DNA from 2 places in the Paenibacillus sp. FSL H7-0737 genome. Region 2 is predicted to be linked to the other one. Evidence: predicted binding sites of a transcription regulator. Region 2 holds the regulator's gene; the other holds the start of a gene.
The links. The regulator Rex, encoded in region 2, represses fermentation and respiration genes when NADH is low (regulators of the CRP and FNR family bind a similar motif). The targets are predictions, from matches to a motif close to TTGTGAAATATTTCACAA.
Positions count from the first base shown of each region.

Region 1: a site for Rex is predicted at 1,714-1,731, ahead of scfA (six-cysteine ranthipeptide SCIFF). Genes of this name have one in related genera too.

Region 1 covers NZ_CP009279.1:793,835-797,270, reverse strand. The annotation lists gene scfB (thioether cross-link-forming SCIFF peptide maturase) at 22-1,416, opposite strand; gene scfA (six-cysteine ranthipeptide SCIFF) at 1,539-1,688, opposite strand; gene H70737_RS03515 (SF0329 family protein) at 2,173-2,742, opposite strand; gene H70737_RS29640 (DUF4855 domain-containing protein) at 3,047-3,436, opposite strand, start outside.
Region 2 covers NZ_CP009279.1:4,643,041-4,646,476, reverse strand. The annotation lists gene dinG (ATP-dependent DNA helicase DinG) at 1-1,209, shown strand, start outside; gene H70737_RS20345 (redox-sensing transcriptional repressor Rex) at 1,341-1,994, shown strand; gene H70737_RS20340 (amidohydrolase) at 1,981-3,282, shown strand.

The sequences.
Region 1 (3,436 bases), 2.9 Mb from region 2:
TTTTTTCATCCGTTACGTTAACTAGCTAGATTGCCCTTCCATCGCTCTAATAGATTCATCAACCTTTACCATCATGGAACATTCGACTCTTTTGCGGAAGACGTCACAGCTGAAGTCATAGGTTCCGACGAGGGAACCCGTCGCGTGCAGTGCATTGGCAGGACAACCACCGCTGCAGTAGAGTTTAGCCCAGCAGTCCTTGCATTCCGGCTTCGAGTAGCAGTTGCTCTCTTGGAATTGACATTGCAGCTCAGGTTTTGTGATGCCATCCCAGAGGTTTCCCATGCTGTATTCTTCATCCCCGACGAACTGGTGACAAGGAAAAAGCTCTCCCCAAGGGGTGACAGCAAGATATTCGGTTCCTGAACCACAGCCAGTAATTCTCTTCTGGATGCAAGGTCCTTCCGAGAGGTCAAGCATGTAGTGATAAAAGGTAAACCCCTTGCCTTGTTCATCGCGACCGATCATTTCCTTGGCAAGAATTTCGTACTGGTTGTATATCTCCGGGAGATCTTCCTCGGTAAGTGCATAGGGCTCCTTTGGATCACAGATGACTGGTTCCATAGAGATCTTGTCAAAACCAAGGTCTGCGATATGAAATATATCGTTGGTGAAATCGACATTGTTACGAGTGTAGGTTCCTCGAACATAGTACTCTTGGTCCCCGCGCTTACGAACGAATTCCTTGAACTTCGGAACAATATGATCGTAGCTGCCTTTTCCGTTAACCGTTTGGCGAAGTCGGTCATGAACCTCTTTTCTTCCATCCAGGCTTAATACGACATTGTACATTTCCTGATTTAAAAACTCAGTGACCTCATCGTTCAGCAGCATTCCGTTCGTCGTGAAGGTGAACCGGAACTTTTTTTTGTATTCTTGTTCTTTGCTTCTTGCATAAGCTACGATCTGTTTAACCACTTTCCAAGCCAAGAGCGGTTCTCCACCAAAAAAGTCGATGTCCAGGTTACGATGATGACCCGAATTTTCAAGCAGATAATCGATAGCTTTTTGTCCAACCTCATAGCTCATGATTGCCCTATCTCCGTTGTATTTCCCCTGGCTAGCGAAGCAATAGTCGCATGACAAATTACAGGTATGCGCAACATTGAGGCAGAGTGCCTTGACATAAGTTTTTCGTTTTTTTAAATCGAGCGAGAGGTTCTCATACTCATCTTTTGTAAAGAGCTGTCCATCATTTTTAAGTTCCTCGATATCCGCGATGGTTTCTCGAATGTCGCTCTCGGAAATGCTGGAATCATCTTTATATTTATCCAACAGCATTGTCACGATTTTTTCGGCAGAAGCTTTCTCATAATCCGCTATAATTTCATATGCTAGGTCATCAACAACATGCACCGAGCCACTGTAGGTATCGAGCACGATATTGTATCCGTTTAGTTTATATTGATGAATCATACTTACTAATCAAGCTCCTTTTGCACACAAGTAGAAACGGCTTGGCCATCCTTTAGGGATAGTATCCATTTCTTAAAAATAGCCGCCCATCAGCAGAGCAATGGGCGGTAAAATTCCGAATCCTATCTGTTCATTGCATTTTCACACTTCTGGTTTGCAACGCCGCAGGAAGTTTTACAAGCGGACTGGCAAGATGTCTGGCATGCGCCGCATCCGCCGTGTTTTGCGGTATCCATCAGTTTGCGGGTGCTCAGTGTTACGATTCTTTTCACGATAAATAACTCCTTCTGTAATTTCTTGTGATCACTTTCACTTAATTTCCATGGAACATCGTAGCAACCTCACGCAAATACGTCTATGATTCCCGTCACCTAGCTGAGCAGAGAGGGCTTAAACATAAGCATCAACGTTAATTTTCGTGCAGTCTTTCATGCTCGTGATCGTAGGATGCCATAGCGGGAACCAGAGTCAGAGCAATGCTAAAAAAGTGACCAAAGAAACAAAAAAGAGACGGCAATGATGCCATCTCTTCAATAACGATTTTTCCTCATACTTGTCCGTAAAGTCCAATAAATATAAGGATTTCATAACACTGTATCCTTCCTTACCAGTAGAGCGACACTCTCCGATTCCATATGCACCATATGCGAACATCCCTCTCATTATCATGGCTATTGTTATGGTGGGAAGAAGTCGCGTAGAATTAGGGATTTTTGTAGAGAGTGTTTCTTGAATATTCAATGAAGTTATTTATTTTTATAATGTACTACGCCTTAGTTCATAAAAATATTGCACAATTGGATGCTTTAACTTCATCTTCTCGCTCATGTTTAAAATTCGCTTTTTCCCAACTCGTCTGTCCACTAAAGCTAGAATATTCAATAAGATATCGTCGCTTTCTAAGCTCTCCTCTATGGAAATAGATAAATACTTAGTAGCTATAACAATAAAGTTCGATTTACTTAATGATGTCTGTGCTGACAAAAGCTCCTTTGCAACTTCTGATATTTTTCTGCTTCTTGCAATGACTATTAGCCGATCCTCCGGGATGATCCCCTTACTATCTTTTCTAACCGCTTCAATGTCTTCATGGTTGATAGGAATTTGAAGATCTGAATCATTCTTAATCTCCTGCTCCGTCTGATACCATCTAATTGAGCTAGTTCTATCATTCATATTAAGTACGTTCTTTTTATCTACCGAAATATAACAATTCCCTGATTTATCAGGTAAATAACGGTAACTACTTGCGCGATATTCAACCCTGCCGTATAACGCAGGACAGAGAAAACTCTCCAGTTGTTGCTTCAATTTGCTCCAGGACATGTATCCTCCTATGTTTTATGTTATAAATACCTGTTGAGGCAGTCGTTCTATTATACAATACATAATACAATCCCACTAAAACCTGAATAATATCTTGATATAATCTAATCCTCTATTTGTCACGTCTACATAGAAACAAGCCGATTAGGTATAGACCCCGTGGTCTGGTACCTAATCGGCTTGTTATGTTACGCCTCAAACGTTCTTACTTCAGTTATTAGTCTTACTCGGACAGATAATTCGATAACCGGTACAGGAAGTTTCAGCGCGGATCGTATTACTGCTTGGATGGATTATTTCTCCATTACTTATCGTGACCTTTACCCGGGTTTTCTTTTGAGTATTCAAAGGTCACTTTTACAGGCTCGCTCATATAGCCAGTCGATAGATACGCCTCATTGGTTCCTTTTAAATTACCCGTAAGTTTGAATGTGAATTGAAAGCTTCCCGCGACTGTACTCTTCGTCTCATCTTCGAGATGAACCTTGCCTTTCGAATCAAGCACCTTCAACTTCACATTTGTAAGGACGCCATTCATCAGCAATCCATCAATCGTTACTTTTTTCGCTTCCTCGTCAACCTTTACTTGTATGCCCTCAATGCCCTTCACGTCTACAGCGCTCGAGAGGTTATAGACACCAAACTCGTAGATGGAATATCCGTAATCGGTTGCTCTTTTTATGCCTTGTAACTT
Region 2 (3,436 bases):
AGCCTCTTGCCGGAACGCAGCGATGCAGCGGCGGGAGAAGCCGGCCAGTTAGTCATGCGGCTACTTCCTACCCGTAAACCGAAAGATTGGGATGAATTGGTTGCTTTAGAGAATACTATGAATCTGACATTAAGCGAAATTATCCGTAAAGGTGATAAAATGCTTAATGAGATGCGAGATCAAGAAGGTCAATCCTCCTCAGATAGCCTAGTTACCGATATTAGCGGCTTATTTAAGGATTTAGCTTCTATACGTGAGCAAGTACGGTTTTTTATGGGATTAAATGATGAGAATGTAGTATATTGGCTGGAGGCGAATGGAAATTATCGCAGTAAATCGCTACAGCTGTATGCCGTTCCTGTTGATGTTAGTACTCAGCTTAAGGAGCTGTTTTTCGACAAGAAGAAAAGTATCGTACTAACTTCGGCGACACTCTCTGTGGATAAATCTTTCCAGTTTATGATTGATAATCTCGGACTTAATGAAGCTGCGGAAGAGGGGCGTCTGATGACATCACTCCTGCCTTCTCCCTTTAAGTATCGGGAGCAGGCGCTGTTAGTTATTCCGCGGGATTTCCCAAGTGTGAAGGGGAGTGTAGGCGATGCCCGATTTGTCGATACACTCGTACAGTCACTAGCAGAAGCAGCTATTACAACACGTGGGCGGATGCTTGTCCTGTTTACTTCTTACAAGATGCTACGCCAGGTTTACGATCCTCTGAAAGAGGCTCTAGCCTCACAAGAGATCACGGTGTTAGGTCAAGGCGTGGAGGGGGGCAGCCGTAGCAAGCTGATCCGCCGTTTTCAGGACAGTGCAGCTTCTGTACTGTTAGGAACAAGCAGCTTTTGGGAGGGTGTAGATATTCCAGGTGAAGCATTAACATGCTTGGCCATCGTGAGGCTCCCATTTCAACCGCCAAACCACCCCCTAGCGGAAGCGAAGTCTGAGTTATTACAAGCCCAAAAAAAGAATCCGTTCATGAAGTTGTCTGTTCCTCAGGCGGTTATTCGCTTCAAGCAAGGATTTGGGAGGCTGGTACGGACAGCGCAAGATCGGGGTATTGTTATTGTGTATGACACAAGGGTGATCGAATCTCACTATGGGAAGTATTTCCTCTATTCGTTGCCTGGCCCGAAAATGGAGCATATGCTTACGGATCAAATGGTTCCTCGTATAGCGGAGTGGTTGGAAGACGGAGGCGTTTCTTGAAAAGAACGTCATCAATCTTATTAATCACTCTACAAGGAAGGGCGGTATAAGAATACCGCTCTTCCTTGAGACGAGGTGCAGATATTTCGATAGGATTTGAACAGAATATCACTTAAATTAGGAGGTAAATTATGAAATCGGATAAAATATCAGAAGCCGTTGTTCGCAGACTTCCTGTGTACTTGCGTTTCTTGAATGATCTCCAGAAACGTGAAATATTAACCGTTTCCTCACAAGAACTAGGACAAAAACTTGATTTGAATCCTGCTCAAATTCGTAAAGATTTAGCTTATTTTGGAGACTTTGGTAGAAAAGGTATCGGGTATGACGTAACTTATCTTATTGAAAAAATCCGTCATATTCTGAAGCTGGATCAACAATTGAATGTGGCTTTAGTAGGTGCCGGTAACCTTGGACATGCATTATCTAATTACAATGCTTATCTGAAAGATACTATGAAGATTACCGCTATATTTGACTCCTATGCACCTAAGGTAGGGCGGAAAATCAACTCTCTTACCGTTCAGCCGATGGAGGAGCTTGGTCAGACGGTTCGTGAGCAAGGTATTCGAATTGGGATCATTACTGTGCCTGATTCAGAAGCGCAGAATGTAGCAGATATTCTCATTGAGTCTGGCATTGAGGCGATTTTGAATTTTGCACCAGTGATTCTAAAAACACCATCGAATATCCGGGTTCATGCTGCCGATTTTACAACGGATTTGCAAAGCCTTGCTTATTATTTGAAAGACGGAAAGGAAGAAATCGGAAATGAAGAGCAGTAAAACGATTATTAAGGGCGGGCGTTTTCTTATTCCGGGAACGGATGAGCCGGTTCTGAATGGATATATGACTATTGAAGATGATTTGATCACTTACATAGGAAAAGAAGAGCCTTTAATGGAAGATGATGTGCAAGTTGTTGATGGCAGTCGTCTGCTGTTTATGCCAGGTCTGGTAAACACACATGGCCATGCGGCAATGTCATTGCTTCGTGGTTATGGAGATGATTTAGCACTTCAGGTGTGGCTTCAAGAGAAGATGTGGCCGATGGAAGCGAAATTCACTGGAGAAGATGTATACTGGGGAACCTCCTTGTCGGTACTGGAAATGCTAAAAGGTGGTACTACAACCTTCTTGGATATGTATGATCATATGGACCGAGTAGCAGAGGTAGTCGAATTATCAGGCATCCGTTCCGTACTGATGAGAGGTGTAATCGGATTATGCCCAGAGGAAGTACAAAATCACAAGCTTGCGGAAGCGATTTCTTTTGCACGAAATTGGCATGGTAAGGCTGATGGTAGAATTACGACGATGATCTCGCCACACGCCCCATATACTTGCCCACCAGACTTCTTTGTTAAGTTTGTTCAAGCGGCACATGATTTGGATTTACCGATGCATACCCATATGTCCGAGACCAAACGCGAAGTGGAGCAGAATGTGGTGGATTACGGACTTCGGCCTGTAGCGCATTTAGAGAAGCTTGGAATGTTCACACGTCCGTCTATTGTTGCACATGGCGTTCATTTGAATGATGAAGAGATCGAGATACTGGCTCGTCATGATGTAGGCGTGTCTCATAACCCAGGAAGTAATCTGAAACTGGCTAGTGGAGTGGCTCGGGTTACGGATCTTCTAAAGGCTGGTGTGAAGGTATCACTGGGTACAGATGGTGCGGCAAGCAATAATAACCTGGATATGTTTGAAGAGATGCGTCTTGCAGCCCTCATCCATAAAGGTGTAAGTGGTGATCCGACGGCTGTTCCAGCTCCGGAAGCGCTGCGTATAGCTACAGAGTATGGCGCAAAGTCTATCTTTTTAAATGATGTGGGTAGACTCGCTGTTGGCATGAAAGCGGACTTTATCGCGATTGATATAGACCAGCCGCATTTGCTACCACACACAGATCTGTTGTCTCATGCTGTATACTCTGCCAGTGCCAAGGATGTTGAGCATGTATGGGTGAATGGTAAACAGGTTGTAAAACATGGAGAATGTGTAACGCTAGATGAGGAAGCAATCCGTCGTAAGGCGCAAGAATCATTTGATGGACTGCTTAAACGGTAGTCTAAGATCATAACGAATAACTGAAAGGCTGTGACTTTCTGCGATTGCAAAGTTACAGCCTTTTGTGTTTCTGATAATTAGATCATTGAATTGGATATGAAACTTTGGATAAACACACAGGTGTGTTATATAATCAAAAAAGATATATTACTAG